Lichenibacterium dinghuense: one gene and its partner. Each later gene encodes a partner of the first gene's protein in a complex. Links are inferred from orthologs where the notes say so. Each region holds a gene or a part of one and is shown on either strand. Other genes may lie near its edges. The genes, in order: prfA and prmC.

Region 1 (9,115 bases):
CCGCGTCTTCGCGACGAAGTTCGCGGCGGGCCTGCTCAACGCCAAGCACGCCAGCGACATGAGCCTGTCGAAGCTCGAGGTCGAGACCGTGCAGATCGGCGGGCGCCTGAAGCTCGGCCCCTTCGAGGTCGAGTTCGTGCCGGTCGCGCATTCGATCCCCGAATCCTGCGCGCTTGCGATCCGCACGCCGCTCGGCACCGTTGTGCATTCGGGCGACTGGAAGATCGACCCGACGCCGACCATGGGTCCGCCGACCGACGCCGAGCGCCTGACCGCCATCGGCGACGAGGGCGTGCTGGCGCTGGTCTGCGACTCCACCAACATCCTGCGCGACGGCGAGAGCCCCTCCGAGAAGGAGGTGGCCGAGAACCTCCACCAGCTCATCGCCGACGCGCCGGGCCGCGTGGTCGTCACCACCTTCGCGTCCAACGTCAGCCGGCTCCGCGCCGTGGCGGATGCCGCGCAGGCGACGGGGCGCAGCGTCATCATCGGCGGCCGCGCCATGGAGCGCACGATCGGGGTCGCGCGCGAGTGCGGCTACCTCGACGGCGTGCCGCCCTTCTTCTCGACCGAGCGCTATTCCCAGCTCGACCGCAAGAACACCGTGCTGCTCGCCACCGGCAGCCAGGGCGAGCCCCGCGCCGCGCTGGCCCGCATGGCGCAGGACGACTACGGCGACGTGCGCCTGGCGCCGGGCGACCGCGTGATCTTCTCCTCGCGCACCATTCCGGGCAACGAGCGCGAGGTCGGCAAGATCATCAACGGCCTTGTCGCGCAGGGCGTCGAGGTCATCACCGACCGCACGCATCTCGTCCACGTGTCCGGCCACCCGCGCCGCACGGAGGTCGCGAAGTTCTACAGCTGGGTCCGGCCCAAGGTGGCGGTGCCGGCCCACGGCGAGCCGCTGCACCTCGCCGAGCACGCCGCCTTCGCCCGCTCGCTCGGCGTCCACGACGTCGTGACGGCGCGCAACGGCGACATGGTGCTGCTGGCGCCCGGCAAGCCCGCCATCGTGGACGAGGTGCGCCACGGGCAGCTCGCCAAGGACGGCCACGTGGTGGTGGCGGCCAACGACCCCGCCATCGCGGCGCGCACCAAGCTCGCCTTCGCGGGCGTGATCTCGATCGCGGTGTGCTTCAACAGCCGCGGCGAGGTGCAGGGCGACCCGGACGTGCTGATGAGCGGCCTGCCCCCGCGCACCCGCGACGGCAAAGGCATGGACGTCGTGGTCGACGAGGCGATCTTCAACACGATCGACAACCTCGGCCGCGGCAAGCGCCGCGACCCGGACGCCGCCGCCAACGCCATCGAGCGCTCGGTCCGGGGCGCGGTCGGCCATGCCTGGGGCAAGAAGCCCCTGGTCCACGTGCTGATCGTTGAGGCCTGACGATGGTCCGTCGGCGCGGGGCAGGGCGGTGACCCTCCCGATCCCCGTGCCGATGGCGGTGGCGATCTACTTCACCACGTGGTGGATCGTGCTCTTCGCGGTTCTGCCCTTCGGGGTGCGCTCGCAGGAGGAGTCGCGCGAGGTCGTGCCGGGCACCGACCCCGGCGCGCCGATGCTGCCGCGCCTCGCCGTGAAGGCGCTGTGGACCACCGGCCTGTCGGCCCTGGTGTTCGCGGCGATCCTGGCGATGTTCGCCTACCTGTGACCCCGGCTCATTCTGGCCCTCTGCGGGGGCCGCGGCGTCCCGTCAGGCTGTCGTCTCCTTGGACTTAACCAGCACGCAGCCCGAGATGGCCCAACGGCCGTCGACCTTCTCCAGCGAATAGACTGCGGTCCACACCACCCCGTCCGAGTCGACCACTGTGACGTGCTGCACCGCCCCGCCCTCGGCCGTGACGGTCGGCTCGAAATAGGTGGAGCGGGGATGGACCAGCGCGCCGTAGCTCTGCTTGACCATGCCGTAGAACGCCGAGGCGTCCGGGAACATCGACTTGATGCCGGGGGACGCGAAGCTCTCCGCCCGCGCCGCATCCCCCTCGCCGAAGGCGTCGATCTGCGCCGTGATGGTCGACTGGATGTCGGGATCCGCGCCGGCCTCCGCGGCGCGCGAGGAAGCGGTGGAGGCGAGCAGGGCGGCGGCGAGCAGGGCGGGGGCGAGACGGTGGCGCATGGCACACTCCGGGCTGACCCTACCGTTCTATGGCGCCGGCGCCGCGCGGCGAGGGGAATGACGCGGAGTTGAAGCGACGATCCGGTGCGGCGCCGCGGCGCGGGGCGCGCGGTGCGCCTTGACCTGCCGGAGCCGAGGCTTTACCCGATGTGTCCCGCCCCGCGGGAGCGCGTAGCTCAGTCGGTAGAGCGCCTGACTTTTAATCAGGATGTCCCGGGTTCGAGCCCCGGCGCGCTCACCACTTGTCGTCAACGGCGACAGTGGTTTAGCTCTCTTCGGGGTGGGGCGCTCAGCCATCTCCAGCCTCTCGGGTAACACTGCGGGTAACGACGGGCGAAAGTCGTCTCGGTGTGTGGTCGGTCACGGCATCGTGAACTCGCCCGCGAAGGGTGCGGACAGGTCGGGGTAACGGGGCAGGGTAACGACTGATACGGGCCCGTCCGCGATCGTGCGGACGGGCCGTGGCGTCACGGGATGCGGTGCTCTCGATCGAGCGCATTGAGCACGCGCCGGGCCTCGGCGTGTCGGCCGCGCGCCAGCAGCCGCAGGGCGCGCCGGAGGCGGTAGGCGTAGGCCAGGAGGACGAGGGCGCGGGTCATCCGGCCGTCACCCCGACCACCGGCACGCCGTTGCGGGTGACGAGCGGCTGCCACAGCACCATGCCGGGCCCGATCGGCGTCACGGCATCGGGGTCGCGGCGCATCGTCGACCCCGATCGCAGCACCCGCGCCTGCCTCGTCAGCGCGTGCAGCGCCGGTTTTCGCTCCCACGCGGCTTGGCACTGTGCCGCGGTCAGCACGAGGCCGGGTCCGTCGCACGGGTCCGCCTCCCGCTCGCCATCGTAGCCCTGGGCCCAATGGCGCTGGTCCCCGTCGCCGACCGGAGAGCCGAGGGAGTCCTCGGCCGGCTCCGCCTCAAGGTCCTCGCCGTCGCCGTCGTGCGGCTCATCGGTGATGCAGCCTTCGATGTCCTGCCGGCCGCCGTCCGCCCACCGGGCCTGGGTGTCCTGCCGATCGCGCGTGACATAATGCCGGCGCGAGTTGCCGGACCACGGCAGGGTCGGATGGCGCTCAGGGCTTGCGAGGGACGGCTCCGAGATGGCGTCGTCTTCGTCGTGCTCCGGCTCGGCCTCGGCGTCCATGGGCAGGCCGGGCGTGTGATAGCCGAGCCAGGGTTCGAGGTCTGGGTCGGCGTCGAGGGCGTCGAGCAGGTTTATGGCGTTATCGAGCGATTCCCCGATAATCGCCGTGTCCAGAGGCGAGAAGTCCGGCCCCACGAGCCTCTGCAGGCCGAGCGCGGGCAGCATCGCCGCGGCGTGGTCCGCAGCTTCCTCCAGCGCGCGGCGCAGAGACAGTTCACGGCCAAGGCGGGCCAGCGCACGGGCGGCCTCAGGCTCTACGTCCTCCGGCGGATCGACGTCGAGCCGATCGAAGCGCCCGAGCATGGCGTCGAGGTCGGCCCTGATCGTGACCAAGCCGCCAGCCGTTAATAAGGGCTCAGGCGGCAGTTCGGCGCGGGGCTCGGGCGCGGCGAAATCGGCAACCGTTGCCGATTTGACGAACCGGCCGCGGGCGTCGCGGGCCGGTAATAAGGGACGAGCGGGCGCGGTTGTGCTAGGGCGTTTTGACATTCAGCGCAGGGCGAGAACGATGCTTGCCGCGTAGATCATAGCGCTGAAGCTCGTGTCAGTCTTGTCGTAACGCGTGCCGATGCGGCGGAAGGCTTTCAGCGAACAGAAGAAGTTTTCGACGAGGTGCCGCCATTTGTAGGCGGCAAAATCGCAGGGGATGTGCCGCTTGCGATTGGCTTTGGGCGGGATCACCGCGGCAACGCCTCTGCCTTCAAGATTTTCCCGAAGCCAATCGACGTCGAAGGCCTTATCGGCCAGAAGCATCTTGAAGGGCACGTCGGCGATCAGATCCTTGACGCCCTTGACGTCGTGGCGGTGCCCCGGCAGCAGCACAAAGCGCACCAAATTGCCGAGCGCGTCCACCAGGGCGAGGATCTTGGTGGTCAAACCGCCGCGAGAACGGCCGATGGCCTGATCCTGAGTCCCCCTTTTGCGCCAGTGCCGTGCTGGTGGACCCTGATAATCGTGCCATCCACCATGGCGTATTCAAAATCAGGGTCGCCCGACAGAGCGGCGAAAACGCGGTCGAAGACCGCCTTCTTGGCCCACCGGCGGAAACGTTGGAAATTGGAGTTCCAGTTGCCGAACCGGTCCGGCAAGTCTCGCCATGGTCCGCCCGTCCGTGCGACGTGCAGGATAGCTTCCATGAACAGACGATTGTTGCTGGCCGATCGCCCCGGATCACCGACCTTGCCGGGAAGCAGAAGGGCAATACGCTCCCATTGCTCGTCCTTCAACACGTCGCGATCCATGCTGGAACCTCCCTTTTCCAGCCTTGAATCCCACTTTCGCCCGCTGGGAAACCCTAATGTCGCTGAATGTCAACGCGCCCTAGCTCGCCCCACCGCAGCATGCACCACCTATCATAGAGTGGCGCGACCGTGATGCGAAGGGATGCCGTCCGATCGACTCTGGATCGCGCCGCTATCCCTCCGCCGCGGCGAGCTGCGCCGCCTGATGCTCGGTCGTCAGCGCGTCGACCACCTCGTCGAGCGCTTCCCCGGCGATGACCTTGTCGAGCTTGTAGAGCGTCAGGTTGATGCGGTGGTCGGTGAGGCGCCCCTGCGGGAAGTTGTAGGTGCGGATGCGCTCCGAGCGGTCGCCCGAGCCCACCTGCGACTTGCGGTCGGCCGAGCGCTCGTCGTCGAGCTTCTGGCGCTGCAGATCGAACAGGCGGGAGCGCAGCACCGCGAAGGCCTTCTGCCGGTTGCGGTGCTGCGAGCGCTCCTCCTGCATGAAGACCACGATGCCGGTGGGGAGGTGGGTCAGGCGGATTGCCGATTCCGTCTTGTTGACGTGCTGGCCACCGGCGCCCTGCGCCCGCATCGTGTCGATCTTCACCTCGGCGTCCGGGATCGACACGTCGACCTCCTCGGCCTCGGGCAGCACCGCCACGGTCGCGGCCGAGGTGTGGATGCGCCCCTGCGTCTCGGTGTCGGGCACGCGCTGCACGCGGTGGACGCCGCTCTCGAACTTCAGCTTGGCGAAGACGCCCGCCCCCTGCACCTCGGCGACGATCTCCTTGAAGCCCCCCATCGTGCCCTCGCTGGCCGACAGGACCTCCACCTTCCAGCGGTGGAGGTCGGCGTAGCGCGAATACATGCGGAACAGGTCGCCGGCGAAGAGCGCCGCCTCGTCGCCGCCCGTGCCGGCGCGGATCTCCAGGATGGCGCTCTTGGCGTCGGCAGCGTCCTTGGGCAGCAGCGCCAGGCGGATCTCCCGCTCCAGCGCGTCGAGGGCCCCGGCGGCCTCGGCGCGCTCGGCCTCGGCGAGGGCCCGCATCTCGTCGTCGAGCGCCGGCTCGGCCAGCATGGACTCGACGCCGTCGAGCTCCGCCCGCTTGCCGCGGAAGGATCGGATCGCCTCGACCAGCCCCTCGCCCTCGCTGAGCTCGCGCGACAGCGCCACGAAGGTCGCCGCGTCGGGGCCCTCCGACAGGCGCGCCGACACCTCCTCGTGGCGGCGGAGGATCAGATCGAGCTTGGCGTGAGGGAGCATCGAGACCAGGGGTTTCAGAGCGGCAGGCTGTGGCGCTCCGCATAGGCGGTCAGGGCCGGCCGCAGCGAGGCCGCGCCGTCCCGCGACGCCAGGAGGTCCCCGACATAGGCGGAAGCGTCGGCGGCGTCGAGGCCGAGCAGCATCGCCTTCACGGGGCCGAGCGAGGAGGCCGACATGGACAGGTTGCGGTAGCCCAGCGCCACCAGCGCCAGGGCGCCGAGCGGCTTGCCGCCGAACTCGCCGCACAGCGTCACGGGGATGTTGTGGCGGCGGCCGGCCTCCGCCACGCTGCCGAGCGCGCGCAGCATGGAGGGCGAGAGCGCGTCGAAGCGCGTCGCCACCCGCTTGTTGTCGCGGTCCACGGCGAACAGGTACTGCATCAGGTCGTTCGAGCCGACCGACATGAAGTCGGCGCGGCTCGCCAGCTCGTCGAGCTCCCACAGGAGCGAGGGCACCTCCACCATGGCGCCGAGCTTCAGCTCGTAGGGCGGCTGGTAGCCGTGGCGGACCATGTGGTCGAGCTCGCGCGCCACCATGGCGCGGGCGGCGTCGAACTCCGCCGCGTTGGCGATCATCGGGAACATGATGCGCATGATGCGGCCGCCGCCGGCGCGCAGCAGCGCGCGCAGCTGCGAGCGCAGCAGCCCCGGCCGGTCGAGGCCGATGCGGATGGCGCGCCAGCCGAGCGCCGGGTTGGGCTCGTCGGGCCGCGCCATGTAGGGCAGGATCTTGTCGCCGCCGATGTCGAGCGTGCGGAACGTCACCGGCCGGCCGCCGACGGCGTCGAGCACCGAGCGGTAGAGCTCGGTCTGCTTCTCGATACGGGGGAAGCGCGACGCCACCATGAAGAGCAGCTCGGTGCGGAACAGCCCGATCGAGGCCGCGCCCGTCTCGGCCACGTGCGGCAGGTCGAGCAGCAGGCCGGCGTTCATGTGGAGGCCGATCTCGACCCCGTCGGCCGTGACGGCGGGCACGTCGCGCAGCCGACGGTACTGCTCCTGGCGGCGGGCGCCGAAGCGGGCCTTCTCGGCGTAGGAGGACTCGACGTCGGGCGCGGGCCTGACCTCGACGCGGCCGAGCGCGCCGTCGAGGATCAGGGCGTCGCCGGGCTCGACCAGGCTCGACACGTTGGCGACGTCGCCGACCACGGGCACGCCGATGGCGCGGGCCACGATGGCGACGTGGGACGAGGCGCCGCCGTCCTCCAGCACGAGGCCGCGCAGCTTCGCGCGGTCGTAGTCGAGCAGCGCGGCCGGGCCCATGGAGCGCGCCACCACCACGGCGTTCTCGGGCAGGGCGTGGAGCGGGGCCACGAGGCTGTCGCCGGTGAGCTGGTGCAGGAGGCGGTTCGCCAGCTCGTCGAGGTCGTGCAGGCGGTCGCGCAGGTAGGGGTCGGTCTGGCGCACCAGCTTGGCGCGGGTGTCGCTCTGCACGCGCTCGACGGCGGCCTCGGCGGTGAGGCCCGTCATCACGGCCTCGCGCAGGCGCCGCAGCCAGCCGCGGTCGTTGGCGAACATGCGGAACGTCTGCAGCACCTCGCGGTGCTCGCCCGGCCCCGCGACGTCGCCCTGCTCGACGAGCCGGTCGATCGACTCGCGCAGGGCCGCGATGGCGTCCTCCAGGCGGGCGATCTCGGCGTCGAGGTTCTCGGCCACGAGCTTGGTCACGACCACCCGCGGCTCGTGCAGCACGGCGTGGCCGAGCCCGACGCCCTCGACCACGGGCGTGCCCCTGAGCGACAGAGGCTGGCGCAGCACCGCGGGGCCGGGCAGCATGGCCTGGAGCTCGCCCGCGGCGATCATCTCCGCCATCAGCATGGCGGTGGTCTGGAGGGCCTCGACCTCCTCCTCGGAATATTGCCGGCGCGCCTTGTTCTGCACCACCAGCACGCCGAGCGTGTTGCCGCCCCGCAGGATCGGCACGCCGAGGAAGGACAGGTAGACCTCCTCCCCGGTCTCGGGCTTGTAGGAGAAGGCGGGGTGGTTCTGCGCGTCGGGCAGCGCCAGCGCCTCGGCCGAGGCCGCGATGAGGCCGACCAGCCCCTCGCCCTTGCGCATGGTGGTCTGGTGGACGGCTTCCCGGTTCAACCCCTCGGTGGCGTAGAGCTCGAGGCGGCCGTCGGCGTGGAGCACGTAGACCGAGCACACCTCGGCCACCATGTTGAAGGCGATCTGGACGACGATTTTATCGAGGCGCGCCTGGGCCGAGATCGGCTCCGCCATGACTTCGCGCAGCCGGCGCAGCAGCAGTCGCGGTCCGGCCAGAGCGCCACGCATCGCCCGCTTCCCTCACGCCTCACCGGGGCGGGACCTTCGGCGTCGCGCCGGCCGTCCCTCCCTCCGTCCTCGACCCTATAGCCGGAGCGCCGACGGATCGGCAAGCCGCCCGTCCACAACCCGGCGGCCGGGATCAGGCCTTGTCGAGCCCGTAGAGCGTGTGGAGTGTGCGCACCGCGAGCTCGGTGTAGGCCGAGTCGATCAGGACCGAGAACTTGATCTCGGAGGTTGTGATCGCCCGGATGTTGATGCCCTTCTCGCTGAGCGCCCGGAACGCGCGGGCCGCGACGCCGGCGTGCGAGCGCATGCCGATGCCGATGGCCGACACCTTCACGACGTCGTCCGTGCCCGACAGCGTCGCGTAGCCGATCTCGCCGCGCCGCTCGGCGAGCAGCGCTTTCGCGCGCTCGAAGTCGGCGCCCGGCACCGTGAAGGTCATGTCCGTGGTGGCGGCGTCGTCCGACACGACCTGGATGATCATGTCGACGTTGATGCCCGCCTCGGCCAGCGGCACGAAGATGGAGGCCGCGACGCCGGGCTTGTCGGCGATGCGGCGCAGCGTGATCTGCGCCTCGTCGCGGGCGAAGGCGATGCCGGTGACGACCTGTTGTTCCATGATGTCTTCCTCGGCGCAGATCAGCGTGCCGGGCTTGGGGTCGGAGGGATCGTCGAAGGACGAGCGGACGAAGACCTTGACGTTGTGGTTCATCGCCACTTCGACGGAGCGCACCTGGAGCACCTTCGCGCCGAGCGACGCCATCTCGAGCATCTCCTCGAAGGTGACGCGGTCGAGCCGGCGGGCCTTCGGCACCACGCGGGGGTCGGTGGTGTAGACGCCGTCGACGTCCGTGTAGATGTCGCAGCGGTCGGCGCCGAGCGCCGCCGCCACCGCCACGGCGCTGGTGTCGGAGCCGCCGCGGCCGAGCGTGGTGACGCGGTTCGTCGCCTCGTGCAGGCCCTGGAAGCCGGCGATGACGGCCACCTCGCGCCGCTCGGAGAAGCGGCGGACGATCTCGCCGCCGTCGATCGACTCGATGCGGGCGGCGCCGTGGGCGTCCGACGTCAGGATCGGGATCTGCCAGCCCTGCCAGGAG
Region 2 (15,263 bases), 2.7 Mb from region 1 along the record:
TCGAGCATCTCGGCGTGCTGCAGCGTCACGACCCGCCCCGGCGGCAGGGCCGGCAGGGCGATCCGCACGCGCCCGACCATGTTCTGGCCGAGGTCGACCACATGCGTGCCGTCCGGCGCGCGGGTGACCGCCACCGGCCGCAGCCGCCGCGTCACCCGCACCGGCGGGGCGCGGCTCGCGCGGCAGGCGGCCTCCGTGCCCGCGCCGAGGCCGGCCGGCGCCCATCCGGCGTCGTCGAAGCCCGGCGCGTCCCAGCCCGGCACCGCGAGGCGCGCGTCGAAGAGCTCGCCCTTGAGGAGGTCCGAATAGACCCGCGCGCCGCGGCCGGCGCGCCAGCTCGCGTCGGTCGCGATCGACGCGGCCGTGCCGTCGGCGAAGTCGAGCGCCAGCCGGGCGCGGAACTGCGGCTCGGTGCCGTAGATGTGGCGCGGCCGGTGCGGGTAGAAGCCGAGGTAGCCGCTGTACCAGCCCTCGCCGAGCAGCGCGCCGAGCACGTTGGTGCCCTCGCGGACCAGCCCGGTGACGTCGTAGACCTGGTAGTCGAGGCGCTTGGCGTAGTCGGTCCAGCCCGGCGACAGCAGCGCGTCGCCGGCGGCCTCGCCGTTCAGCCGCGCCTCGTAGACGCCGAGCGCGGTCGCGTAGAGCCGGGCGCGGACGACGGGCCTGTCGACGCGGAAGTTGCGGCGCAGGTGCGCGACGGCCCGCGCGCGGTGGGGGTTGGCGTAGGGCCTGTCGGCCTCGTCGGGGAAGAAGCGCCGCGGCGCCGGCACGCCTATGATCCAGTCCGACCCCCAGGGCTCGTCGAGGAGCCCCGTCTCGAACCATCCGGGGGCCGCGAAGGCGGAGGCGCGGCCGGCCTCGTCCCAGGCGCGCAGCGTCCAATGATAGCGGGTGCGCGGGCGGAGCGGGGCGCCCGCGTAGACGATGTCGCGCGTGTCGGGCGAGGCGACGCGCCCGCTCGCCCAGCTCAGGCCGTCGGTGCCGGCCAGGGCCGCGGGGTCTTCGGCGACGCGGATCTCGTAGGCGGTCTGCCGCCGGTCGCGCCCGCCGCCCTCGACGATCCAGCCGAGGCGGGGGGCGGGCTCGTCGAGGCCGAGCGGGTCATGCAGGTGTTCGCAGGTGAGGAGGACGGGGCGGAGCGGGTCCAGGCGTGTCCTCCTGCGGCTTCAACGGAGGCCGGGCAGCATCCGGGACAGCACGCTATCGCGCTTGATCATTTGATGCCACAGCACCGCGGCGACGTGCAGCCCCACCACGGCGTAGATGGCCCAGGCGCCCCAGTAGTGGAGCTCCTCGCCGACGCGCGACGACGCCTTGTCGAGCGGGATCAGGCGCGGCCACTGGAAGAGCCAGAAGAACGGCAGCGAATAGCCGCCGGCGGCGGAGTTCCAGTAGCCGGTGAGCGGCAGGAACAGCATCAGCGCATAGAGGCCGAGGTGGCCGGCCGCCGCGGCGGCGTGGTTGAGCCGGCCCATCCGCTCGGCGTAGGGCGGCGCCGCCACCGCGAGCCGGTAGCCGATGCGCAGGACGACCAGCACCAGCGCGGTCATGCCGAGCGACTTGTGCCACTCCAGGAGGAAGCGCCGCGTGGCCTGTCCGGGCGGCTGGTAGGCGCAGTAGAGGCCGATCAGCATGGCGGCGACGATGACCGCGGCCATGCTCCAGTGGAACGCGCGCTGGGTCCGGTCGTAGTGGGTCGGGGCCGCGGCGGGGCGGTCGTCGGCGGCGGAAAGGTCGAGGGTCGTCATCGCGGGTCCGCGGGTTCGGCGCGGCCCCGGGCGGGCCGCCGCCGGGGGCATCCCGGCGCGGGCGGGCGGAATTGCGGCCAATCGTCCGACGAATGATTGCGGGCGCGATTCGGGCGGCGCGTGTGTCTTCCTGATCGACGTCCGTGCCGCTCGTCCCCGCCTGCGCGGGGATGAGCGGCACGGAGAGGGCGGAAGAGTGCGTCTCACCCCGCCGGCCGCACCGCCCCCGGCACGACCTCGAAGCGCTCCGCGTCGCGCAGCTCGGCGAAGAGCGCCGGGTCGGCGCCCGTCATGAAGACGTGGCCGCCGAGCGCCTGGAGCTCGGCGTAGAGCGCTTCCCGCCGCAGGGGATCGAAATGCGCCGCGATCTCGTCGAGCAGCACGAGGGGCGCGATGCCGCTCATCGCCGCGACGAGCCGCGCCGAGGCCAGCACCAGGCCCACCAGCAGCGCCTTCTGCTCGCCGGTCGAGGAGCGCGCCGCTTCCGCGTCCTTCGGGCCGTGGCGCACCGCGAGGTCGCTGAGGTGCGGGCCGATCGAGGTACGGCCGGCCGCGGCGTCTCGCGCGCGGGTCTCGCGCAGCATCGCGCGGTAGCGGTCCTCGGCGTCGAGCGCCGGGTGGTTGGCCACCAGCGCCTCGACGCCGCCCACCACCGACACGTCGGCCCAAGGGAAGGGCGAGGCGGGGTCGCGGTGCACGGCGATCAGCGCGGCGAGCCGCGTCACCGTCTCGTGGCGCGCCGCCGCCACGGCCACGCCGAGCGACGCCACCTCGCGCTCGGCGGCCTCGGCCCAGGCGGCGTCGAGCCGGCCCGACTGGCGGCCCTCGTCCAGCACGCGGTTGCGGTTGCGCAGCGCGCGCTCCAGCGCGGACACGCGGGTGCCGTGCTCGCTGTCCACCGTCAGCACGATGCGGTCGAGGAAGCGGCGCCGCTCGGACGACGGCCCGGCGAAGAGCCCGTCCATGGCGGGCGTCAGCCACACCACGCGCAGGTGGTCGGCGAAGCCCTTGGCGGAAGGCACGGCGGCGCGGTCGATGCGGCAGCGCCGCGCCGCGGAGGTGACGCCGTCCGGCGGCTCCAGCCCGGTGCCGAGCTGCACGGCCTCGACGGCCTGGCCGGCGTCCTCGACGTGCACCGACGCGGCCCAGCCGCCGTTGCCCGCGTCGCGCGCGCATTCGGCCAGCTCGGCGCGGCGGAAGCCCCGGCCGGGCGTGAAGAACGACAGCGCTTCGAGCAGGTTGGTCTTGCCCGCGCCGTTGTGCCCGGCTAGCACCACCGGGGCGCCGCCGAGCTTGAGGTCGAGCGCCGGGTAGGAGCGGTAGTCGCCGAGCACCAGCCGCCGGACCCGCGGGCGGCGGTCCGTGGTCACCGCGAGGCCTCGCTCACCCCTTCACCCCCGAAGGCTTCACGCCCATGCCCCGCAGCGTTTCCTCGACGGTCGGCAGGATGTTGTCGACGATCACCTTCACGCCCGCGGCGTTGGGGTGGAGGCCGTCGGGCAGGTGCAGCTCGGGGTGGCCGATGATCCCCGCGAGGAAGAACGGGTAGAGCGGCACGCCGTCCCGCCTGGCGAGCGACGGGTAGATGGCGGCGAAGCGCTCGCGGTAGCCCCCGTCGAGCTCGGTCGCGGCATACATGCCGGCCAGCAGCACCTTGATGTGCCGCTTCTGCAGGCCCGCGACGATGTCGCCGAGGTTCTTGGCCGTCACGGCGGTGTCGACGCCGCGCAGCATGTCGTTGGCGCCGAGCTCCACGATCGCGAGGTCGGTCCCGTCCGGCACCGACCAGTCGAGCCGCTCGAGCCCGCCCTGCGTGGTGTCGCCCGACACGGCCGCGTTGCTGACCGTCACGTCGTAGCCGTCGCGGCGCAGGGCGGCCTCCAGCACGGCCGGGAAGGCCGCGTCGGCGGGGAGCTGGTAGCCGGCCGACAGGCTGTCGCCGAAGGCCGCGATCGTCGTCGCCGCGAAGGCCGGCGCCGCCGATGCGACCAACAGGCTGGCCGTGGCCGACTGACAGAGCCGGCGGACGAGCCCATATGGGTGGAGCCGCCGGGCGCGGAGCTTCGAGGGTCTGTGATGGTTCAAGCTGCGATCTCGCTCGACGGCGTCCACGTGAGTCTGGGGCGTGCGGCGGCGCGAGTCCATATCCTGAAGGGGATCGACCTCGCCGTCGCCAAGGGCGAGGCGGTGGGGCTCACCGGCCCGTCCGGCTCCGGCAAGTCGACGCTGCTGAGCGTGCTGGCCGGGCTGGAGCGGCCGGAGCGCGGCGCCGTCACGGTGGACGGCACCCGCATCGACGGGCTCGACGAGGATCGGCTCGCGCGCTTCCGCGGCCGCCACATCGGCATCGTGTTCCAGAGCTTCCACCTCATCCCCACCATGACGGCGCTGGAGAACGTCGCCGTGCCGCTGGAGCTGGCCGGCCGCGCCGACGCCTTCTCGCGCGCCGCGGCGGAGCTGACGGGCGTCGGCCTCGGCGAGCGGCTCGGGCACTACCCGTCGCAGCTGTCGGGCGGCGAGCAGCAGCGCGTGGCGCTGGCCCGCGCGCTCGCGCCCGACCCCGCCATCCTCGTGGCCGACGAGCCCACCGGCAACCTCGACGAGTCGACGGGCCGCGCCATCATGGACCTGATCTTCGCGACGAAGCGCGAGCGCGGCGCGACCCTGGTGCTGGTCACCCACGACCCCGGCCTCGCGGCGCGCTGCGACCGCACCGTGCGGATCCGCTCGGGCGTGGTCGAGTCCGACACCGCCCGGGCTGCGGCCGGAGCCGCCGCTTGAGCGCGCGGGCGGAGGCCGCCGCGGCCGCGCGCCGGGGCGGCCCGGCCGGGCCGCGCGGCCCCATCGCGCTGCGCCTCGCCTGGCGCGACCTGCGCGGCGGCCTCGGTGGCTACTGGATCTTTCTCGTGTGCATCGCGCTCGGCGTCGCCGCCATCGCGGGGGTGGGCTCGGTGGCGGGCAGCCTGTCGGCCGGGCTCGGCCGCGAGGGCCGCACGATGCTGGGCGGCGACGCCGCCTTCTCCACCGTGTCGCAGCCGCTGACCGCGCCCGAGCGCGGCTGGCTCGAAGCGCGCGGGCGGCTCAGCCAGGTCGTCACCCTGCGCTCCATGGCGCGGGCCGGGGATCAGGCGAGCCTCGTCGACGTCAAGGCGGTCGACGCCGCCTATCCGACGGCGGGCCGCGTCGACCTCGACCCGCCGGGCCCGCTCGACGCCGCCCTCGCCCCGCGGGACGGCCGCCCCGGCCTCGCCGCCGACGCCGCGCTGGCGGACCGGCTCGGCGTCGAGGTCGGCGACGCGGTGAAGATCGGCGCGGGCGACTTCACCCTGCGCGCGGTCATCCGCTCGGAGCCCGACCGGCTCGCCGGCGGCATCGCCTTCGCGCCCGGCGTGCTGATGGACCGGGCGGGGCTCGACGCGACGGGGCTGATCCAGCCGGGCAGCCTCGCCAAGTTCACGGCGCGGCTCGACATCGGCGGCCCCGCCGACGACGCCGCCCTGTCGCGCCTCGTGGCGGACGCGCGCGCGGCCTTCCCCGAGGCCGGCTGGGAGATCAAGACGCGCAACAACGTGTCCCCCGAGTTCGACCGCAACCTCGGCCGCTTCACCCAGTTCCTGACCCTCATCGGCCTCACCGCGCTGGTGGTCGGCGGCGTCGGCGTCGCCAACGCCGTGAAGGCCGCGATGGAGCGCAAGCGCGCGAGCCTCGCCGTCCTGAAGGCGCTCGGCGCGCCGGGCGGCTCCGTCTTCGCCATGGGCCTCGCCCAGGTGATGCTGGTGGCCCTGTTCGGCGTGCTGGCCGGCGTCGCGGTCGGGGCCGCGCTGCCCTACGCCGCGGTGGCGGGCTTCGGCGCGCTGATCCCGCTGCCGATGGTGGCGGGAATCCACCCCGGCGCGCTGGCCTTGGGCGCGCTCTACGGCTTCCTCACCGCGCTGGTGTTCTCGCTGCCGACGCTCGGCCGCGTGCACGACGTGCCGGTGTCGGCGCTGTTCCGCGACGCGGTCGAGCCCGACCCCGGCCGGCTGCGCCCCGCCTACCTCGCCGCGCTCCTGCTCGCCGCGGCGGCGCTGGCGGGCTGCGCGATCCTGTTCTCGGAGGACCACCGGCTCGCCGCCTACGACGTCGGGGCGACGCTCGCGGTCTTCGCGCTGCTGCGCCTCGTCGCCTTCGGCTTCATGGCCGCGGCCCGCGCCCTGCCGCGGCCCCGCAGCGTCCCGCTGCGCCTCGCGCTCGGCAACATCCACCGGCCGGGCGCGCTCACCGGCGCCGTGGTGCTGTCGCTCGGCCTCGGCCTGACGCTCCTGGTCACGCTGGCGCTGATCGACAGCAACATCCAGCGCCAGATCACCGAGGCGCGGCCCGGCGTCACCCCGTCGTTCTTCTTCGCCGACGTGCCGAACCGCGAGGCCCCGGACTTCCTGGCCTTCGTCAGGAGGGACGCGCCCGCGGCGGTGCTGGAAGACGTGCCGATCCTGCGCGGCCGCATCACCGCGGTGGACGGCGTGCCGGCCGACAAGGTCCACGCCAGGCAGGGCGCCAACTGGGTGCTGGAGGGCGATCGCGGCATCACCTTCGCGACCGAGCCGCCGAAGGGCAGCCGCGTGGTCGAGGGCGCGTGGTGGCCGAAGGACTATGCGGGGCCGCCCCTCGTGTCCTTCGACCGCGAGCTCGCCGACGGCATCGGCCTCAAGCTCGGGCAGAGCGTCACCGTCAACGTGCTCGGCCGGCCCGTCACGGCCAAGGTGGCGAACCTGCGCAAGGTGGATTGGCAGAACCTCGGCATCAACTTCGTGATGGTGTTCTCGCCCGACGCCTTCCGCGGCGCGCCCTACATGGTGCTCGCCACCGCGGGCTTCCCGACCGACGATCCCGCGCGCGACGCGCGGCTCGCCCGCGACATCGCGCGCGACTACCCCGCCGTCACCACCGTGCGGGTGCGCGACGTGCTGGTGGCCGTGAACGACTTCGTGGGCAAGCTCGGCACGGCCACGCGCGCGGCCTCGGCCGTGACGATCCTGTCCTCCGTGCTGGTGCTGTCCGGCGCGCTGGCGGCGGGGCGGCGGGCGCGGGTCTACGACGCCGTGATGCTGAAGGTGCTGGGCGCCACGCGGCGGCGGCTGCTGCTCGCCTTCGTGCTCGAATACGGCATGCTCGGGCTCGGCACGGCGCTGTTCGGCGTTCTGGCCGGGACAGTGGCGGCCTGGGGCGTGGTGAGCCGCGTGATGGGCTTCGACTTCGCCTTCGCCTGGGCGCCGGCCGTCGAGGCCGCGGCGGCGGCGCTGGTCGTCACAGTGGGCCTGGGGCTGCTCGGCACCTGGCGCATCCTCGGGCAGAAGCCGGCGAGCTACCTGCGCGAGCTGTGACGGGCCGGGCGCCCGCGCCCACCCGCCGCACGGCGACGCGGCGCGGGCGGCGATCCGCGCCCGCGCTCGAACGTTGACGGGGGAAGGTGCACCCATCCCCCCGAGATCCCCGATGTTCACGAGATCCCTCCTGGCCGCCGCCGGCCTCCTGGCCTCAGGCCTGCTCACCCCCGCCGCGATGGCGCAGCTCGCGCCCTCGCCGCAGTACGACCAGCTCGGCGCCGCGCGGGCGCGGGGCGAGAACCCCTACTACCACGTCAACCGCTACGGCTACGGCAACTACGTCCAGGGGCCGAACGGCGCCTACGGCGGCTACCCGGCCGGCAGCCCGGGGGCGATCATGCTCCAGAACGAGCACGACCGGAAATGCCGCTACGTGCCCGAGTCCTGCTGAGGGGGGAGCGGTTGCGGGCGCGGCCGAAACGGGGCAGACCGGGGGCCTGCCCGGAGCGCCCCCGATGACCTCGCCCGTCCGTCCCCTGCCGCAGAAGACCATCGGCGTGCTCGGCGGCATGAGCGACGCCGCGACCGCCGACTATTACCGCCTCATCAACGCGCGGCTGAACGCTCACCACGGCGGCTGGGACAATGCCGAGGTGATCGTCGTCTCGGTCAACTTCGGCAACATCCAGCATTTCGTCCGCAACGGCCTGTGGGACGAGGCGCGCGCCTACCTGGCCGAGAAGGTCGACCGGCTGGAGGGGGCGCGCGTCGACGTGGTGGTCTGCGCCACCAACACCATGCACCGCGTGGTGGCGCCCATCATGGCCGAGCGCTCCACGCCCTTCATCCACATCGTCGACCCGACCGGCGCGGCGATTCGCGCCGCGGGCCTGCGCCGCGTGGCCCTGCTCGGCACCGCGCCCACCATGTGCTCGGCCGAGATGGCGCGGCGCTACGCGGAGAAGTTCGGCGTCGAGGTGATGGCGCCGGCGGAGGCCGACATCGCCGCCGTGGACCGCATCATCTTCGACGAGCTCGTGCGGAGCGACATCCGCCCTTCGTCGCGCGCCGAATACCTGCGCGTGATCGACGCGCTCAGGGCCGCGGGCGCCGAGGGCGTGATCCTCGGCTGCACGGAGATCTGCCTCCTGATCGGCCAGGGCGACCTGCCGGGCTTCCCCGTCTTCGACACGACGGCTCTGCACGTCGAGGCGGCGGTGGACTACGCGCTCGGGCGCATGCCCGCCGCCTGACGCCCCAGCACGGCCCGCTCGACGCCGCCGAGGTCGGCCCGCGTCGCGACATCGGCCAGCCCGGCCGCGCGCATCAACCCGGCCACATCCCCGTCCTGCCCCCGGCCGACCTCGAAGCAGGCGACGCCGCCCTTCGCCAGCAGGCGCGGCAGGTCCGCGGCGAGGACGCGGTAGCAGTCGAGCCCGTCGGCGCCCCCGTCGAGCGCCGCGAGCGGATCGTGCTCGCGCACGTCGCGGTCGAGTTCCGGGATGATGGCGCTCTCGATGTAGGGCGGGTTCGACACGACGGTGTCGAACCCGCCGGCGAGCGCCACGGCCCAGTCGCCCTGGACGACGAGGCTGCGCGGCGCGAGCCCGCAGGCGTCGAGGTTGCCCCGCGCCACGGCGCAGGCGGCGGCGGAGCGGTCGACGGCCCAGCCGGAGGCGCGCGGCAGTTCGCTCAGCAGGGCGCACAGGATCGCGCCCGAGCCGGTGCCGAGGTCGAGCAGGCGCAGCGGCTCGCCGCGGCGGGGGCCGAGCGCGTCGAGCACGGCGGCCACGACCGTCTCCGTGTCGGGGCGGGGGTCGAGCACGTCGGGGGTGACGCGCAGCGTCAGGCCCCAGAAGTCGCGCCGTCCAAGGATGCGCGACACGGGCTCGCGCGCCGCGCGGCGCGCGACGAAGCCGTCGAGGCGCTCCGTGGCGTCGCGGGGCAGGGCTCGGCCGGGGTCGAGGATCAGGGCGAGCCGGTCGAGCCCGGCCGCGGCGAGCAGCAGGATGCGCGCGTCGACCTCGGGGTCGGGCACACCGGCCGACGCGAGGGCGCGGGTGGCGGCGCGGAGCGCGGCGGTGAGGGTGGTCATTCGACGACGACCTCTGCGGTCCATCGCGCCCTTCTCCCCTGCGGGGAGAAGGTGGCCGGCGGCGAAGCCGCGAAGGCCGGATGAGGGGAGGACAGCTGCGGGCGTGGCGCCTGTCCACCCCTCATCCGGCGCTTCGCGCCACCTTCTCCCCAATGGGGAGAAGGACACGGCCGGCGTCGCGCGATGCTTGTCAGCGTCGGGTCACCCCGCCGCCTTCTCCATCACCCGGCGCAGGCGCGCCGCGAAGGCGGCGGCGTCGGCCGGCAGCTCGCCGTCCATGATGCGCGCCTCGTCGTGGAGCAGCCAGGCCGAGTCCTCGACCACCGCGCGGTCGCCCTCGCCGGCGTAGCGCTCGGCCAGCGCCGTCACCAGGGGGTGGCCGGGGTTGACCTCCAACACGGGCTTGGAGGCCGCGCCGCCGAGCTTGCCGTGCTGGGCCAGGATCTTCTCCAGGCGCCGGTCCGGCCCGAACTCGGGCGCGATCAGGCAGGCCGGGCTCTCGGACAGGCGGTCCGACGCGCGCACGTCCTCGACCGATCCCTCCAGCGTCTGCTTCATGAAGGCGAGCAGGGTCGCGATCTTCGGGCCGACCTCCTCGCTCTCGGGCGCCTTCTCGCCCTCGGCCAGCGGCACGGACTTGATGTCGGCCGCGCCCTGGGTGACGGACTTGAAGGGCTTGCCCTCGAAGCCGACGGCGTTCTGCACCCAGAAGGCGTCGACGGCGTCCGGCAGCAGCAGCACCTCGATGCCGCGGGCGCGGAAGCCTTCGAGCTGCGGCGAGGTCTTCAGCCGGGCGAGGTCGTCGCCGACGAGGTAGTAGATCGCGGTCTGGTTCTCGCGCAGGTCCGCCACGTACTGGACCAGCGTGCGGCCGCCGTCCGGGTGCTTGGTGGAGGCGAAGCGGGCGAGCTTGAACAGCCCGTCGCGGCGCTCGGGGTCCTCGTAGAGGCCCTCCTTCAGCACCGCGCCGAAGTTCTCCCACACTTTCGCGAAACCGTCCGCGTCGTTGTCGGCCATCTTGGTCAGGTCGCCGAGGACGCGATTGGTGACGCCCTTGCGGATGGCGGCGAAGATCGGCGAGTTCTGCACCATCTCCCGCGACACGTTGAGCGGCAGGTCGGCCGTGTCGACCACCGCGCGCACGAAGCGCAGCCAGCCCGGCAGCAGGTCGGCCTCGTCGGTGATCAGCACGCGGCGCACGTAGAGCTTGGTGCGGCCCTTGCGCTGGGGGTCGAACAGGTCGAAGGGCTTCGAGCCCGGCACGAAGGCCAGCACGGAATATTCGTGCCGCCCTTCGGCGCGGTAGTGGATCGTCAGCGCCGGCTCGTCGTACTGGGCCGCGACGCCGCGGTAGAACTCGGTGTACTGCTCGGGCGTGATCTCGGACTTGTTCTTGGCCCAGAGCGCGGCGCCGTCGGTGAGGCGGCGCGGCTCGGCGTCCGGCTTCTCGACGAGGTCGATCGGCACCGCCACGGCGCCGGAATGCTCCTTGATGAGCCGCTCGACGCGCCAGGGCTCGCCGAACTCCTTGGCGGCCTCCTCGTTGAGGTGCAGCGTCACGCGGGTGCCGCGCTCCGGCGCCTCGTCGAGCGGCAGCGCCGCCACCGCGTAGGAGCCCTTGCCGTCGCTGGTCCAGCGCCAGGCCTGGTCGGTGCCGGCCCGCCGGGTGCGGACCTCGACGCTGTCCGCCACCATGAAGGCCGAATAGAAGCCGATGCCGAACTGGCCGATGAGGTTGCCGCTCTCCTCCTCGGCCCGGTCGCCGATGCGGTCTAGGAAGGCCTTGGTGCCCGAGGACGCGATTGTGCCGAGCGCGCGGTCGAGGTCGTCGCGCGCCATGCCGATGCCGTTGTCGACCACGGCCAGGGTCTTGGCGTCCTTGTCGAGCACGACGCGGATGGCGAAGCCCTCGCCGTCCGCCGCGAGGCTCGGCTCGGCGATGGATTCGTAGCGCAGCTTCTCGCAGGCGTCGGCGGCGTTGGAGATCAGCTCGCGCAGGAAGACGTCGCGCTCGGAATAGATCGAGTGCACCATGAGGTCGAGCAGGCGCGACACGTCGGCCTGGAACGCCTTGGTCTCGCCGGCAGCCGCCGGCGCCGTCTCAATGTCAGCCTCGCTCATGGAACTCGCGATCCTCCCTTGGAAGACCCGAAGCCGGGGGGAAGCGACGCGCTCCGCGCCGGCGCGGCCGGGGTCTCGTGATGGCACGATGCGGGCCGGCCGGGCCGGCCCCGGCCCCGCGCGGCGTGACCGCGGGGGCGAGGCTCATATCGAAGCTTGGCCGCGGGATCGCAAGGCGGATCACGGCGGAAAAGAGACGGCGCCCCGGTCCGCGGAGGCCCAGGCTTGAAGGGGCCGCCGGCCGGGGCCATTCTCGACACCGGCAACACGGAGCGCGGGATGAGCCAGGGCGACACGCCGGACGAGCGGCAGCAGGGCGGCGGGTCGGTGGCCCCCTTCCCGTCGCGGCGGACGCCGCCGCCTTCCCCCGAGCCGGCCTTCGTGCCGGCCGCCCCGGTGGTGTCCTTCGACCGGCACGAGCTGCGCGAGATCTTCAACGTCTACGGCCGGCAGGTCGCGGAGGGCGAGTGGCGCGACTACGCGCTCGACTTCCTGCCCGAGAAGGCGGTGTTCTCCATCTACCGCCGCGCGTCCGAGGTGCCGCTCTACCGCGTCGAGAAGGACCCGGCGCTGGCGCGGCGCCAGGGCGCCTACTCGGTGGTGGCCGCCACGGGGCTGATCCTCAAGCGCGGGCCGGACCTCGCCCGCGTGCTGCAGGCGATCGACCGCAAGCCGAAGCTCGTGGTGGTGTGATGCGAAGGGGGCTCTTCGTCGATCCTGACCCGACCGGGTCGCGCGCGATCAATCCCACCGCACCGGCAGGCTGTTCAGACCCCGCAGCACGCCCTGCGGGCGCCAGCGCACCGCGTCGCGCGGCCCGTCGAGCCTGAGCCGCGGGAAGCGGGCGAGCAGCGCCTCGAAGGCCACCCGCGCTTCGAGCCGGGCCAGGCTCGCGCCGAGGCAGTAATGCGAGCCGGCCCCGAGCGCGAGGTGGCTGCGGCCCTCGCGGCGGATGTCGAGCCGGTCGGGGTCGGGGAAGGCCTCGGGATCGCGGTTGGCCGACGAGATCAGCGCCATCACGGTCGCGCGCGCCGGGATGGCGACGCCGCCGATCTCCACCGGCTCGCGCGTGTAGCGCATCGCCACCGCCTCGACGGGGTTGGTGAAGCGCAGCAGCTCCTCGATCGCCGCCGGGGTCAGCGACGGGTCGGCCCTCAGCGCCGCCATCTCGCCCGGCGCGTCGAACAGCGCCAGCGTACCGTTGCCGATCAGGTTCACCGTGGTCTCGTGCCCGGCGAAGAACAGGATGAACACCATGCCGACGAGTTCGGTCGGCGACAGCCGGTCGCCCTCGGCCTCCGCCGACACCAGCGCGGTGATGAGCGCGTCGTCCGGCACGCGGCGGCGATAGGCGACCAGCCGCTCGAAGAAGCGGACGAAGCCGATGAGCCGCGGCAGCCACACGGCGAGGCGCATCGCGAGGGATTCCGGCGTCGCCGTGACGCCGCGGACGCGGGCGCGGAACTCGCGCCGCATCGCTTCCGGCACGCCGAGCAGCTCCGCGATGACCGTGAACGGCAGCGGCAGGGCGAAGTCGGCGACGAGGTCCATGCGGCCCCGCGGCGCCGCGCGGTCGAGCAGGTCGGCCGCGATCCGCTCCACCCGCGCTTCGAGTCCGGCCACGCGCCGCGGCGTGAAGGCCCGGCCGACGAGGCCGCGCAGCCGCGCGTGGGACGGGTCGTCGGCCTCCACCATGTTGGACGACAGCGCGCGCAGCGAGCGCGGGACGGGCAGCCCGCCGAAGAAGGGCGAGGGCACGCCGGAGGCGCGCCGGTCGTTGGAGAAGCGCGGGTCCTTCAGCAGCGCGGCCGCGTCGGCGTAGCGCGTCACCACCCACACGGCGCCGCGCCCCGGCACGGTGGCGCGCAACACGGGCCGGTGGCGCCGGAGCTCGGCGTAGTAGCCGTAGGGGTCGGCGCGGCGCTTCGCGTCCCACAGCGGCTGGGGTTTGTCGGCGGCACTGGCGGGCAAGGGGCGGCTCCGGAGGATCGCCTCCGTTAAGCGCCGAAATGCGGCGCGGGCGGGGAGCGACGCCGCGCCCCTCGTCACGGAGGCGGAACGAAGGATAAGGTAGGCGCTTGACGGTCCCGGAGGCGCGCGGCCCGCGCGCGGGGACGGTGAGGGAGCGCGTCGATGAAAAGCCTGCTGCTGGGATGCCTGTCGATCGCCTGCGCGTCGGCGTCCGCCTCGGCCGCCACGAGCGAGATCCCCTACGAGCCGAACCTCAGGGGCCAGACCGTGCAGTGCTCGGACTTCAAGCCCGGCCCGGACGGCAGCTGGATCACCGTGCGGTCCATCATGATCCAGCGCCAGGACGCCTACACCACGATCGCGGCCGACGCGACGTTCAAGGCCGGCGGCCAGCCGACCGTCGGCATCGACGTCGGCGCGGTGCTGGACAAGGTCTGCCCGCGCTGACGGGGCGCGGCCGCGTCAGCCCGGCGCGAGGTTGGTCTCGACCAGCACCGTGTCGGTGTGGAAGTTCGCCAGGTGCCAGGTACCGGCGGGAACACGAAGACCGTGCCGGCCGAGAAGGGGCGCTCGCCCTGCTCGGTCTCCAGCGTGCCGGTGCCCGACACGACCTGCACGAACTGGTCGTGGTCGTGGCTGTGGCGCGTGCCCCTGAGGCCGGCCGGCACCTCCACGGTGACGAGCGACATGCCGGGCAGCTCGACCCGCCGCTTCACGAGGCCGCCCGGCGCCGGCGCGGCCTCGACCTCGTCCCATGCGATCACGTGCTGCGTCACGACGGCATCCTCCCCATAGCTCCGATGGTCACCGGTATTCGTCGGCGGCCATCAGGTGGCTGCGCACGTAGTCGGCGACGGAGTCCTCCAGCGCCGCGAAGGGGCGCTCGAAGCCCGCGGCGCGCAGCCGCCCCATGCGGGCCTCCGTGAAATACTGGTACTGGCCGCGGATCTCGCCGGGCATGTCCACGTAGGCGATGTGCGCGTCGACGCCGAGCGCGGCGCCCACCGCCCGGATGAGGTCGTTGAAGGAGCGCGCCCGGCCCGTGCCGAGGTTGAACAGGCCCGAGACCTCGGGGTGGTCGAGCAGCCACAGAACGGCGGCGCCGCAGTCCTTCACGGAGACGAAGTCGCGCCGCTGCTCGCCGTGGGCGATCCCGTCCCGGTGCGAGCGGAACAGCGGGATCGTTTCGCCCGCCGCGACGCGACGCGCCGTCTTGGCGACGAGCGAGCGCATGTCGCCCTTGTGGCCCTCGTTGGGGCCGAACACGTTGAAGAACTTCAGCCCCGCCCATTGCGGCGGCGCGTGCCCCTCGGCGGCGCGCTCCACCGCCCAGCGGTCGAACAGGTGCTTGGACCAGCCGTAGAGGTTCAGGGGCCGCAGGCGCGCCAGCGCCTCGGGTGCCGCGTCGTCGTCGAATCCGAGCGCGCCGTCGCCGTAGGTGGCGGCCGAGGAAGCGTAGACGAAGGGCGTCCCGGTCGCGGCGCACCAGTCCCACAGCCGCGTCGACAGGCGGAAGTTGGTGCGGACGACGTGGTCGCCGTCGGTCGCCGTGGTGGAGCTGTCGGCGCCCATGTGGATCACCGCGTCGAGCCGCGGCCGGCCGGCGAGCCAGCCCTCGATCTCGGCGGGGAACACCACGTCGCGCAGGTTGCGCTTGGCGATGTTGCGCCACTTGTTCTCGCGGCCGAGCGAGTCCGCCACCACGAGGCCGCCCCGCCCGGCGGCTTCGAGGTCGGCGACGAGGTTCGAGCCGATGAATCCGGCGCCGCCGGTGACCAGGATCACGCGGCCGTCCCGGCCGCCGGCGCGGCCACCGCGGCGCCCCGCGCCGCGAGCCGCGTCGTCGACTGGCCGGGCACGAGCCGCGCCAGCATGACCCGGCCGCCGCCGGCCTTGACGACGTCGGCCCCCACGACCGTGTCCTCCGTGTAGTCGGCGCCCTTGACGAGGAGGTCGGGCTGCAGCGCGGAGATCAGCTCCAGCGGCGTGTCCTCGTCGAACAGCACGACGGCGGCCACGCCC

Evidence for each region.
Region 2: the proteins of prfA (region 1) and prmC are in contact, whole or in part, in a crystal structure (PDB 2B3T), measured with the Escherichia coli proteins. The link is inferred for Lichenibacterium dinghuense from one-to-one orthologs.

Annotation. Positions count from the first base shown.
Region 1 is NZ_JAJLMN010000001.1:934,549-943,663, reverse strand. What follows is about bases 3,709-6,560. They hold prfA (peptide chain release factor 1), read right to left. Parts: upstream 5,746-6,560; coding sequence 4,672-5,745; downstream 3,709-4,671. Other genes in these bases: ptsP (phosphoenolpyruvate--protein phosphotransferase), read right to left, coding at 5,760-6,560. In the rest of the region: L7N97_RS04495 (ribonuclease J), read left to right, coding at 1-1,387; L7N97_RS04490 (DUF1467 family protein), read left to right, coding at 1,416-1,652; L7N97_RS04485 (DUF4864 domain-containing protein), read right to left, coding at 1,695-2,117; L7N97_RS29645 (hypothetical protein), read right to left, coding at 2,585-2,716; L7N97_RS04475 (hypothetical protein), read right to left, coding at 2,713-3,561; more of ptsP, read right to left, coding at 6,561-8,021; L7N97_RS04455 (aspartate kinase), read right to left, coding at 8,155-9,115. UniProt on the Escherichia coli protein: Peptide chain release factor 1 directs the termination of translation in response to the peptide chain termination codons UAG and UAA.
Region 2 is NZ_JAJLMN010000001.1:3,582,017-3,597,279, forward strand. The notes cover bases 7,214-9,993. They hold prmC (peptide chain release factor N(5)-glutamine methyltransferase), read right to left. Parts: upstream 9,150-9,993; coding sequence 8,277-9,149; downstream 7,214-8,276. Other genes in these bases: L7N97_RS17150 (hypothetical protein), read left to right, coding at 7,224-7,505; L7N97_RS17155 (aspartate/glutamate racemase family protein), read left to right, coding at 7,570-8,307; htpG (molecular chaperone HtpG), read right to left, coding at 9,351-9,993. In the rest of the region: L7N97_RS17120 (alpha-L-rhamnosidase), read right to left, coding at 1-770; L7N97_RS17125 (cytochrome b), read right to left, coding at 1,167-1,748; DNA replication/repair protein RecF, read right to left, coding at 1,952-3,118; L7N97_RS17135 (arylesterase), read right to left, coding at 3,132-3,833; L7N97_RS17140 (ABC transporter ATP-binding protein), read left to right, coding at 3,825-4,529; L7N97_RS17145 (ABC transporter permease), read left to right, coding at 4,526-7,111; more of htpG, read right to left, coding at 9,994-11,270; L7N97_RS17170 (DUF2794 domain-containing protein), read left to right, coding at 11,550-11,963; L7N97_RS17175 (cytochrome P450 family protein), read right to left, coding at 12,012-13,241; L7N97_RS17180 (hypothetical protein), read left to right, coding at 13,404-13,688; L7N97_RS17185 (cupin domain-containing protein), read right to left, coding at 13,589-14,017; rfaD (ADP-glyceromanno-heptose 6-epimerase), read right to left, coding at 14,046-15,026; rfaE1 (D-glycero-beta-D-manno-heptose-7-phosphate kinase), read right to left, coding at 15,023-15,263. UniProt on the Escherichia coli protein: Methylates the class 1 translation termination release factors RF1/PrfA and RF2/PrfB on the glutamine residue of the universally conserved GGQ motif, i.e. on 'Gln-235' in RF1 and on 'Gln-252' in RF2.